2 regions of the Methylobacterium sp. A54F genome follow, and region 1 is predicted to be linked to the other one. Evidence: predicted binding sites of a transcription regulator. Region 1 holds the regulator's gene; the other holds the start of a gene.
What was found. Region 1 encodes PhoB, which activates phosphate uptake and scavenging genes when phosphate is short. Its sites were predicted from a motif close to TGTCATNNANCTGTCAT; they were not measured.
Positions count from the first base shown of each region.

Region 1 (6,028 bases):
CGCTCGGCCCGCCGGGTCCGTCTCGCGGACTACCGGGCCGCCTGAACGGAACGGGTCAAACGCCTCGCCCGTTGGTTCGGCAAAGCTGCGCCGTGCCCGGCGCCGCCCTGCGCGCGAGGACACCATGAGCCTGATCGGACGCATCGTCACCAAGCTGCTCGGCAACGAGAACCGCCCCCTCGACCGGGATGACCGCAACGCGAGTTCGAGCACGCCCATCGGGCGCCTCGTCACCAAGATCCTGCGCAAGTAGGCCCGCGGGCGCGAGCCGGGCCAGCCTCGGGTCCGGCTCGCCGCGCCCCGTCGCGGCGGTCCGCCCTACTGCGCCACGTTGGCGATGGCGGCCTTCACCACCGGCGCCACGGGGATCGTGTGTTCCCAGAACGCGCCCAGGCGCGCCTTGTCGTAGCCGGCTTGGTAAAGGCTGCGCATGTAGGCCGTGTCGAAGCCGCGGGCGGTGCTCGTCGTCGGGGCGCGCTCGTCGATGTAGGTCAGGTTGAAGCCGATGCCGTTCGCCCGGGTGAAGGCGTAGGTGGTGGCCAGCGCCGCGCGGCTCCGGGCGCGGCTGCCCGTGGTGAAGGAGCGCTCGACGATCGAGAGCGTGTTGTTGCGCGTCACGTCGAATTCCGGCTCCAGGCGGCCGTTGATCACGACGTAGATGTTGGCCCGCCCGTTGGTGCGCAGGCGCCCGTCCCGCAGCAGGAACGACTGCGGCAGGGTGAAGACCGGGGTGACCACCGAGCCGTCGACGTGGAGTTCCTGGAACGCGCTCGGGCCCGCGCTCACGTCGATCAGCTGCGGCGGGAACACCGCCGGGATGCTCGCCGAGGCTGTGAGCACGTCGCGGAAGAGATCGACCGCGTTCGGCGCGCCGCTCGCCGCGATCGCGCCCATGTTCCAGATCACCGCGCGCTGCGAGTCGAGGTTCGTGGTGACGACGAGGAGGCGCCGGCCCTTCGCGTGCTCGGCCGCCACGGCCGCGAGGAGGTCCGGCGTGACGTAGCGGCCGATCAGGTCGCGCAGGCGTCCGTCGCCGAACAGGCCGGAGCCGAACAGCACGTTGGCGAGGCTCGGCGCCTGCACCAGGGTCTCGGCGACGCCGCTCGTGTAGATGTCCGTCAGGTAGGAATCGTAGGCCGGGCCCAGGAAGGCGAAGGGCGCGATGAGGGCGCCCGTGCTGACGCCGGAGACCAGCGAGAACTCGGGGCGCGTGCCCGAGGCCGTCCAGCCGTTGAGGACGCCCGCGCCGTAGGCCCCGTCGCCGCCGCCGCCCGAGAGGGCGAGATACGAAAAGCCCTTGCGCTGCGCCTCCGGTCGTCCCGCCATCTCCGTGAAGGTTTCGGCCGAGGCGTCCGAGAAGGCGCGCGCGTTGGGGATGCCCGGCACGCTCGCGTAGGCCGCCTGCTCGGCGCTGTAGGGCGTGCGCGGCAGCGACGAGCAGGCGGCCAGCGGGCCTGCCGCGCAGAGCGCGAGGAACCCGCGCATCCATCCGATCCGACGCGACATCGCCAGGGTCCCAATCGCTCAAGCTTGCGGGCGCTCATGCCCAGAACGAGCTTGGCCATTGTACCGTTCCGGCGCCAACGCTGCAACGCGCAGTCGCATCCCGAGTGGTGCCGGAATGCCACGATGGCGGCCGGCCATTGCCGGTGGAAACCGGACGGGCCCCGGCGCGGTGTGGAGCGTGGGCGCTTGCATCGGCGGCGAGCCGTCCTGTAGGTTCTGACCGTCGCCGTGGGGTCCACCCGTGGCGGCCATCATCAGTGGCGTGAATCGATGTGCTTCCCACCGGCCGGCCCGCTCGCGCGGATCGATGCTTGCCGGATGAGGAGACGCGTTCGCGTCGCGGCATGATCGTTGGGCGGAGGGGGTGATGATCGAAGCGAGCCTGAGCTGGACGGACGAACGCGTCGAGCTGCTGCGCCGGCTCTGGGAAGAGGGCCAGAGCGCGAGCAAGATCGCAGCCCAGCTCGGCGGCGTCACGCGCAACGCCGTGATCGGCAAGGTCCACCGCCTGGGTCTCGCGGGCCGCGTGAAGCCGGGGGCCGAGGCCGCCGGGGGGCGTCGCCGCGGTCGCGAGGACGAGGCCGAGGTCGCCGCCGTCGAGGTCGTCGAGAGCGAGATGCCGGAGCCCGTGGCGACGATCACCGCGCACCGGCCAACCCCGGACTTCCCGCCCGCCCCGCCGGCCGCGGCCGAGCCCGTGGCCCTCGCCGTCTCCGAGCGGGTGACCATCATGGATCTGCGCGAGTCGATGTGCCGTTGGCCGATGGGCGATCCGACGACGCCGGAATTCCGCTTCTGCGGCGCCCGCTCGATCACGGGCCTGCCCTACTGCACGCATCACGCCCAGATCGCCTACCAGCCCGCGGCCGAGCGCAAGCGCGACCGTCGCGTCGCGGGCTTCCGGTAAGGGTTTCGGCGCCTCCCCTTCCCCGCGCCGCGGGGAAGGACGGCAGTGCCTCACGCCGCTCCCGAGAACATCTCGTCGAAGGAGTAGCCCGAGCCCCGCACCGTGCGGATCGGATCGGACTGGCGCGGGCGGTTGATGGCCTTGCGCAGGCGCCCGACATGGACGTCGACGGTGCGCTCGTCGATGTAGACGTCGTGGCCCCAGACGCCGTCGAGGAGCTGCTCGCGGGAAAAGACCCGGCCAGGGCTCTGCATCAGGAATTCGAGGAGCTTGAACTCGGTCGGTCCGAGATGGATCTCGCGGCCCGAGCGGCGGATCCGGTGGCTCACCCGGTCGAGCTCGATGTCGCCGGCCACCAGGAGGCTCGCCACGTGGGCCGGCTTGGCGCGGCGCAGCAGGGCCCGGACCCGGGCGAGAAGCTCCGGCACCGAGAATGGCTTCACGATGTAGTCGTCGGCGCCGGTGCCGAGGCCCCGCACCCGGTCCCCCTCCTCGCCGCGGGCCGTGAGCATGATGATCGGCAGGCGCTCGCTCTCCCGCCGCGCCCGGATGCGCCGGCACAGCTCGATCCCCGAGAGGCCCGGCAGCATCCAGTCGAGGAGGATCAGGTCCGGCAGCTGCTCGCGCAGGAGCACGTCCGCCTCGTCGCCCCGCACGGCGCTGTCCACCGTGAAGCCCTCGGCTTCGAGGTTGTAGCGGAGGAGGAGGGTCAAGGCCTCCTCGTCCTCCACGATCAGGATCCGGGTACTCATGCGCGCGGTCGTCGTGTCCGAGGGCGCCTCACGCCTGCGGCGTGACGGTCGCGTAGTTCGAGGCGTCGTTCTTGGGCCGGTCGCCGGCCACCGTCTCGCCGGTGGCGAGATAGTGGATCGTCTCGGCGATGTTGGTGGTGTGGTCGCCGATGCGCTCGACGTTCTTGGCGCAGAACAGGAGGTGCGTGCAGAACGAGATGTTGCGCGGATCCTCCATCATGTAGGTCAGGAGCTCGCGGAACAGGGAGTTGTAGAGGGCGTCGATCGCCCCGTCGCGCTCCCACACGTCGTGCGCGGCCGTGGTGTCCCGGCTCGCGTAGGCGTCGAGCACGTCCTTGAGCTGCTCCTGCACGAGGTCGCTCATGTGCTGGACGCCGACGACGATCTTCTGGGCCTGCGGCTGGTCGCTGATCGCCACGACGCGCTTGGCGATGTTCTTGGCGAGGTCGCCGATGCGCTCCAGGTCGCCCGAGACGCGGATCGCCGAGATGGTCTCCCGCAGGTCGATGGCAAGCGGCTGGCGGCGGGCGATGAGCAGCACCGCCCCCTCCTCGATCTGGCGCTGGAGCACGTCGAGGCGCTTGTCGGCCGCGATCACGGCCTGGGCGAGGACGCTGTCCCGGCGCACCAGCGCGTCGGTGGCGTCGGTCATCATCTTCTCGGCCACGCCGCCCATCTCGGAGATCGAGCGGCGCAGGTCGTCGAGGTCGGCATCGTAGGATTTGACGATGTGGTCGGGCATCCGGTCGGCTCCTCGCTCAACCTCGGGCTGGATCAGCCGAAGCGGCCGGTGATGTAGTCCTGGGTCTGGCGCTTCGTCGGGTTCATGAAGATGCGGTTCGTCGGCCCGAACTCGACCAGCTCGCCGAGGTACATGAAGGCGGTGAACTGCGAGATGCGGGCCGCCTGCTGCATGTTGTGGGTCACGATGGCGATGGTGAACTCGGAGCGGAGCTGCTCGATCAGCTCCTCGATGCGCCCCGTCGAGATCGGGTCGAGGGCCGAGGTCGGCTCGTCGAACAGGATCACCTCCGGGCGCTGGGCCACCGTGCGGGCGATGCAGAGGCGCTGCTGCTGGCCGCCCGACAGGCCGGTGCCCGGCTGCTTGAGCTTGTCCTTCACCTCATCCCACAGCGCGGCCTTGCGAAGCGATTCCTCGACGCGCCGGTCGAGCTCGGCCTTGGGCAGGCGCTCGTAGAGGCGCAGACCGAAGGCGACATTGTCGTAGATCGACATCGGGAAGGGCGTGGGCTTCTGGAAGACCATGCCGACACGGGCGCGCAGTTCGTTGAGGTCGACCTTCGGGTCGAGGATGTTCTGCCCGTCGAGGAGGATCTGCCCCTCGGCGCGCTGCTCGGGGTAGAGGCTGTAGATCCGGTTGAAGGTGCGCAGCAGCGTCGACTTCCCGCAGCCCGAGGGCCCGATCAGCGCGGTCACCTGCCGGTCGTGGAAGTCGAGGTTGATGCCCTTCAGGCCGTGGAAGCCGCCGTAGTAGAAGTTCAGGTCCTTCACGGCGATGCGCACGGGAGCGCCCTCGTCGGCATGAGTATTGGCGCCGATGGGCGGGGCCGTCATGGTCGGGGCGGCACTCATGGGAGCACTCATGGGGGACGTCCTTTGCGGGGCCTTCAGCGCGCGCGCTGGGGCTTGATCACGAGGCGGGCGACGATCGAGAGAGCGAGGATCGTCACGGTGATGAGGAGGGCGCCGGCCCAGGCGAGGCCCTGCCAGTTCGGATAGGGCGACAGCGCGAACTGGTAGATCATCACCGGCAGGTTCGGGACGCCGCCGAGCAGGTTGGCGTTGAACCACGAGTTGTTGTTGAGCGCGGTGAACAGGAGCGGCGCCGTCTCGCCGGCGATGCGGGCGAGCGCCAGGATGATGCCGGTGACGACGCCCGCCGAGGCGGCGCGCCAGGTGACGCTCATGATCACCCGCGACGGCGGGGCGCCGAGGGCGGCGCCGGCCTCGCGCAGGGTGCCGGGCACGAGGCGGAGCATGTCCTCGGTGGTGCGCACGATCACGGGCGTCGCGATGATGGCGAGCGCCACGCCGCCGGCCCAGCCCGAGTAGGTCCCCATCGGCCGCACCATCAGGGTGTAGACGAACAGACCGATCAGGATGGAGGGGGCCGAGAGCAGGATGTCGTTGAGGAAGCGGATGACGTCGGCGAGGCGTGAGCCGCGCCCGTACTCGGCGAGGTAGGTGCCCGCCATCAGACCGATCGGGGTGGCCACCAGGATGCCGATCGCGGTGAGCACGAGGCTCCCCAGGATCGCGTTGGCGATGCCGCCGCCCTCGCTGCCGGGGCCGGGCGTGGGCTGGGTGAACAGGGTCGGCGAGAAGCCCCGGATCCCCTCGACGATCAGCATCAGGAGGATCGAGCCGAGCACCACCGCGCCGAGGACCGTCGCGACGAGGCAGGCGGTGCGCAGCACGCGGTCGGCGACGCGGCGGGACGGCCGGACGCGGCCGCCGCTGCGGCGGGGCGCGTCCACGGTCGCGAGGGGGGAGCGTGCGTCCATGGTCGCGGACCTCAGGCGGCCTTGACGCGGCGCGTCAGCAGGCGGGCGATGATAAGGACGAAGAAGGTGATGACGAACAGGATGCTGCCGAGCGCCATCAGGGCGTTGAGCTGCAGCCCGTCGGCCTCGTTGAACTCGTTGGCGATGCGGGACGCGATGGTCGAGCCCGGATCGAAGATCGAGGCCGAGAGCCGGTTGGCGTTGCCGATCACGAAGGTCACCGCCATGGTCTCGCCGAGCGCGCGGCCGAGACCCAGCATGATCGCGCCGATGATCGCCACGGAGGCCTGCGGCACCAGCACGTGGCGCACCACCTCCCAGGTGGTGCAGCCGATGCC
Region 1 covers NZ_JBKFBF010000001.1:389,411-395,438, reverse strand. Annotated here, with positions in the region: gene ACLBXP_RS01950 (flavin-containing monooxygenase) at 1-45, shown strand, start outside; gene ACLBXP_RS01945 (TFIIS helical bundle-like domain containing protein) at 125-253, shown strand; gene ACLBXP_RS01940 (patatin-like phospholipase family protein) at 319-1,506, opposite strand; gene ACLBXP_RS01935 (GcrA family cell cycle regulator) at 1,874-2,413, shown strand; gene phoB (phosphate regulon transcriptional regulator PhoB) at 2,464-3,165, opposite strand; gene phoU (phosphate signaling complex protein PhoU) at 3,194-3,907, opposite strand; gene pstB (phosphate ABC transporter ATP-binding protein PstB) at 3,940-4,758, opposite strand; gene pstA (phosphate ABC transporter permease PstA) at 4,794-5,690, opposite strand; gene pstC (phosphate ABC transporter permease subunit PstC) at 5,702-6,028, opposite strand, start outside.

Region 2 (6,028 bases), on a different contig from region 1:
GAGCGCGAGCTTGGCGTAGGCCAGCAGCACGGCGTATTCGGGCCGGGTGAGGGTCTCGCCGCGACGCAGGCGCTCGGTGAGCGTCGCGTCGTCCGGCAGGAATTCCACCGCCCGGTCGAGGCGGCCTTCCGCCTCGAGCGCCTGCATGGCGCGGAGCGCGAAGCCGCCCTCGGCGGGCCCGCGGCGCTCGGCAAGCGACAGCGCCAGCGTCTGCAGCTGGTTGTTGCGCAGCACCAGCCCCGCGACCTCGTCCGTCATCGCGACGAGGAGGTCGTTGCGGGCGGGCCCGTCGAGGCGGCCGTCACGCTCCGGCGCCATCAGGGCGATCTTGATGTTCACCTCGACGTCGGAGGTGTTGACGCCGGCCGAGTTGTCGATGGCGTCGGTGTTGAGACGGACCCCGGCACGGGCCGCCTCGATGCGCCCGGCCTGCGTCAGGCCGAGATTGGCGCCCTCGCCGACGACCTTCGCGCGCAGCTCCGCGCCGGTGATGCGGACCGCGTCGTTGGCGCGGTCGCCTGCCTCCTCGTCGGTCTCCGTTCCGGCGCGCACGTAGGTGCCGATGCCGCCGAACCAGAGCAGGTCGACCGGCGCCCTGAGGATCGCCTGCATCAGCTCGGCCGGTGTGGCCTCGGCGCGCTCGAAGCCGAGCGCCGCCCGCACCTCCGGGGAGAGCGGGACCGTCTTCAGGCTGCGGGAGAACACGCCGCCCCCCGGCGCGATCAGGGACCGGTCGTAATCCGCCCAGGAGGAACGGCCGAGGTCGAACAGGCGCCGGCGCTCGGCGAAGCTCGCGGCCGGGTCGGGATCGGGGTCGAGGAAGATGTCGCGGTGGTCGAAGGCGGCCACGAGCCTGAGGCTCTCCGACAGGAGCATGCCGTTGCCGAACACGTCCCCCGACATGTCGCCGACGCCCGCCACCGTGACCGGATCGGCCTGCACATCGACGTCGATCTCGCGGAAGTGGCGCTTCACGGCCTCCCAGGCGCCGCGGGCCGTGATGCCCATGCCCTTGTGGTCGTAGCCCTGGCTGCCGCCCGACGCGAAGGCGTCGCCGAGCCAGTGGCCGCGCTCCAGGGAGAGGGCGTTGGCGATGTCCGAGAAGGTGGCGGTGCCCTTGTCGGCGGCGACCACCAGGTAAGCGTCGTCCGGATCGTGCCGCACCGTGTCGGCCGGCGGCTCGATGGCGTCGCCGACGATGTTGTCGGTGAGCTCCAACAGGGTGCGGATGAACAGCCGGTAGCTCTCGGTGCCCTCGGTGAGCCAGGCCTGCCGGTCCGAGGCCGGGGGCAGGCGCTTGGGGAAGAAGCCGCCCTTGGCGCCCACGGGCACGATCACCGCGTTCTTGACCTGCTGGGCCTTCACGAGGCCCAGGATCTCCGTGCGGAAGTCCTCCGGCCGGTCGGACCAGCGCAGGCCGCCGCGAGCGACGTAGCCGTAGCGCAGGTGCACGCCCTCGACGCGGGGGCTGTAGACGAAGATCTCGAAGAAGGGTCGCGGCAGCGGCATGTTCGCCACCTTCGCGCAGGCGAACTTGAAGGCGATGGTCTCGCGCGGGCGCGCGGCCCCGTCCGCCCCCGGCTCACGCTGGAAGAAGTTCGTGCGGATCGCCGCCTCCACGAGGTTGACGAAGCGGCGCAGGATGCGGTCCTCGTCGAGGCTGGTGACGCCGGCGAGCGCCGCCTCGATCTCGGCCCGGATCGCCGCCTGCGCGGCCTCGCGGTCGCCCTCCGCCGCCGGGTCGAAGCGGGCGCGGAACAGCGCGACGATGCGGGCGGCGAGGGCCCCGTGGCGGCTCAGCGTCGCGGCGAGGTAGTCCTGGCCGTAGCGGATGCGCAGCTGGCGCAGGTAGCGGCCGAGGGCCCGCAGCAGGGCGGCGTCGCGCCAGTCGAGGCCTGCCTCCAGGACGAGGCGGTTGTAGCCGTCGGACTCGGCGAGGCCCTCGCCGATCGCCAGGAGGGCCGCCTCCAGGGGCTTCTCGGCCCGGGCGAGGTCGATCGCCGTGCCGTTCGCGCGCTCGAGCAGCATGTCGTGCAGCCAGACGCTCGCCGCCGCGGGCTCCGGGGCCGCACCGGGCTGCACCCGATAGGTGCGCTCGTTGATGACCCGGAAGCCGAGGTTCTCCAGCGCCGGCACCCGCTCCGAGAGGGGCAGGGCGGTCCCGCGGGAGAACACCTTGAGGCGCACTTGGCTGTCCGGGTCGGTGTCGCGCCGGACGAGATCGACCGCCCGGGGCGTCGCCGCGCCGAGTCGTTCCAGGATGGCGACGTCCCCGGCCGCCACGGCGGGCTCGAACGCCTCGCGGTAGCTCACCGAGAAGGCCTCGGCGTAGCGGGCGGCGAGGGCGCGGGCCGCGGGGCCCGGCAGCCGCTCGGCCAGGGCCTCGCGCAGCGCATCGCCCCAGGTTTGGACGATGCGGGCGACGCCCGCCTCCAGCTGGGCGGGGTCGCGCTCGCGGGTGCTCTTCTCCGAGAGCCCGATGATGAAGTGGGTGCGGGCGAGCGGCCCCTCGGGAAAGGCCGGGTAGACCGCCGAGACGCGCCCGCCGTGCTCCGCGGCGAGGTGGGCGCCGATGCGGGCCCGCACCACCGAGTCGTAGCGGTCCTTCGGCACGTAGACGAGGAGCGAGACGAAGCGGCCGAAGCGGTCCGGCCGCGCGAGCACCCGCACCCGCGGCCGGTCGGCGAGGTTCATGATCGCCAGCGCGAAGCGGTGCAGGCGGTCGACGTCGATCTGAAAGAGGTCGTCGCGCGGGTAGGTCTCCAGTACGTCGAGGAGCGTGCGGCCGGCGTGGCTCGTCGGGTCGAGGCCGGCGCGCGCCACCACCGCGGCGACCTTGCCGCGCAGGTAGGGCACGGCGCCGGCCGGGCTCGAATAGGCGGTGGCCGCGAACAGGCCGACGATCCGCATCTCGCCGGACAGCGCGCCGTCCGGCCCGAACAGCTTGACCTGCACGTAGTCGAGGTGCGTCGGCCGGTGCACGCGGGAGCGGGCGCTCGCTTTGGTGACGATCAGCGCCTGCGGGCCCTCCAGGAAGGCGACGATCTCGGGCGTCATGTCCACGAAGCTGCGGCCGAGGCGCAGCACCTCCACGCTCGGGTCGCGCAGGAGCCCGAGCGCCGCCTCGCCGACCACGGGGTGGTGGCGCCCGTCGAGCCCGTGGGCGCGCATGCCGAGGGGCGTGAAGTGGCCGTCGCGCAGCCATTCGAGGAAGGCCAGGGCCTCGTGGGCCTCGTCGGCCGGCAGGGGCCCCGATGCCGGCGCCGGGGCGCGGTAGGCCTCGATCAGGGCGTCGAGCTGCCCCAGCATGGCGTCGTGGTCGTCGGTCGCCACCGTCACGTCGGCGTAGACCCGGGCGAGTCCTTCGGCGAGGCGCGCCCGCGCGGCCGCATCATCGATCCGGTCGAGGTGGAGGTGAATTAGGCTCTCGCGGGCCCACGAGCCGTGCGCCTCCGCGGTGGTCTCGCCGACGACACGGGACAGCGCGCCGCTGCCGTCGCGCTCCACCCCGAGGATCGGGTGGGCGACGAGGAGGGGCGTCAGCCCCTGGGCCGCCAGCTCCGCGAGGGTCGAGTCGAGCAGGAAGGGGCGGTTGTCGTTGACGACCTCCAGGATCGTCAGGTCGCGCGCGCGGCCCTCGCGCTCCAGGCTCAGGTCGGTGAGCCTCAGGGCCGCCTCCGTGCCGGGGGACCGGGGCGCGGCGAGGTGCCCGCGAGCGGCGCGGGCGAGGCCGGCCAGCGCCTCGGGCGCGTAGGCGGCGAGATCCTCGGGCGCGACGCGGCCGAACAGGTCGCGCACGAAGCCGCCGGGCCCCGCCTCCGCGTCGAGGATGGCGGCCGCCGCCTCAATGAGTCCCGTGCGCGAGGCCGTCTCGTGGGCGGAGCTGAGCACCGCCGCCGCGTCAACCGTCATCGTGGCTCTCCCGAATCACCGCCCGGCCGCTCACAGGTCGCGCCGCTTTGCCCGCCCGGGCAACCCTCGCGGGCGGGCAACCACCCGCCACCGCCTTCAAACGCGGCCGGATGACAGGGCTTTGACGGTCCGGCGTCTTCGCGGGCCGGGTCGGGATCCGGGGGCGCCGCGGCGCGTTTCCTTGGAGTGCTTCTAAGGAAGGCTTGACCCCTCATTGGAGCTGTTCTAATTAAGAACTGCGCCGGGCGGCGACCGAGACGGCCCGCCCCACCCGAACACGAACCGGAGAGACACCATGGCCACCAGCACCAACGCCGCCTGCGAGAGCTGCCGCTTCTTCGACGACCACAAGCTCAACGGCGGCCAGTCCTCGAGCGACGAGGGCCTGTGCCGCTTCAACCCGCCGGTCAGCCAGCCGGCGCCGGAGTCGAAGGGCCTGTGGCCCGTGGTCGCCAACTCCGACTGGTGCGGCCACTTCACCGCCGAGATGACCGCCGCCGAGTAAGGCGCCGGCATCACGCCAGAACGTCCCGAGGGGCCGGTGCCATGCGCCGGCCCCTTCGCTTTTCGGGCCCGCGGTGCGAGACCGGCGCCCATGACGCCCATCCTGCGCCCCGTCCTTCGCCCCGCCCTGGACGCCGACCTGCCCGCGATCACCCGGATCTACGCCGAGGCGGTCACCGGCAGCACCGCCTCGTTCGAGTTCGCGGCGCCTGACGGCGCCGAGATGGGCCGCCGCCGCGCGGCCCTCGCGGCCGGGGGCTACCCCTACCTCGTCGCCGAGGCCGGGGGCGCCGTCCTCGGCTATGCCTATGCGGGCCCCTACCGCGCGCGGGCGGCCTATGCGTCCACCGTCGAGGATTCGATCTACGTCGATGCGCCCGCGCGGGGCCGGAGGGTCGGGCGGCTCCTCCTCGCCGGCCTCGTCTCGGCCTGCGAGGCGGCCGGTTTCCGGCAGATGGTGGCGGTGATCACGCAGGCCGATTCGGCGGGCTCGGTCGCGCTCCACGCCGGCCTGGGCTTCACGCATGTCGGGACGCTGGCCGGCGTCGGGCACAAGCACGGGCACTGGCTCGGCACGATCCTGATGCAGCGCGCCCTCGGGCCCGGAACGGCGGCGCCCCCGACCCGGGCCTGACGGGCCGGATCCGAAGACTCAGTGCAGCACGAAGCCGTCCACCGGCTCCGGGTCGGGCAGGGGCTCGCCGAGGGCGTCGAGCACGATGCGGTCGACGGCGCGGCGCAGGGCGTCGAGGGGCAAGTCGTTGGCATCGAGGCCGAAGGGCTCCTCCAGCTCGTCCCCGAGGGCGTCGAGCCCGAAGAAGGTGTAGGCGACGAGGGCCGCCGCGATCGGGCTCGCCCAGCCCAGGGGAGCGGCGAGGCCGAACGGCAGCAGCAGGCAGTAGAGCCAGGCCGTCCGGTAGAGGAGCAGGGTGTAGGCGAAGGGGAGCGGCGTCGACTGGATGCGCTCGCAGGCCGCCTGGATGGCGGACAGCTCCGAGACCTTGCGCTCCAGCGTCGCGAAGGCGACCTCGCCGAAGGCGCCGGCCCGCATCGCCGCCGCGAGGTCGGCGGTCAGGCCGGACAGGACCGCATCGGTGGGGCTCGGCCTGCCGGCGAGGTCCCCGGCCTCCGCGGGCGGGAGCCAGGGTGCCGCGGACGCAGCCTCCTCGCCGCCGCGCAGGCGCGCATGCAGCCCGTGCGCGAAGCCGGCGACCCGGCGCAGGCAGCGGGCGCGCTGCTCCGCCTGATGCGGCTCGGGCATCAGGACCGGTATCAGCCGGGCGAGCCCCCGCGCCGCGACGATGAGCTGCCCCCAGGCCTTCCGGGCCTCCCACCAGCGGTCGTAGCAGGCCCCGTTGCGGAAGCTCAGGAAGATCGACAGCGCCAGGCCGATCAGCGTGAAGGGGCCGATGCCGGCCGATTGCGGGAAGGGCTCCGGCCAGTGCCGCTCCACGGCCACGACGGCGCACGCGAAGGCCGCGATGCCGGCGACGCGGGGCGCCACGCGCGGCAGGATCGACCCGCGCAGGGTAAACAGGATGGCGAGAAGCCCGGGGCGGGGACGGACGACCATGCGAAGGGGTGGGATCAGCGATTCGGAGGAGGGCGGCAG
Region 2 covers NZ_JBKFBF010000005.1:290,557-296,584, forward strand. Annotated here, with positions in the region: gene ACLBXP_RS11005 (NAD-glutamate dehydrogenase) at 1-3,912, opposite strand, end outside; gene ACLBXP_RS11010 (hypothetical protein) at 4,208-4,417, shown strand; gene ACLBXP_RS11015 (N-acetyltransferase family protein) at 4,508-5,050, shown strand; gene ACLBXP_RS11020 (bestrophin family protein) at 5,069-5,989, opposite strand.
Region 2: a site for PhoB is predicted at 4,023-4,039, ahead of ACLBXP_RS11005 (NAD-glutamate dehydrogenase). Genes of this name have one in related genera too.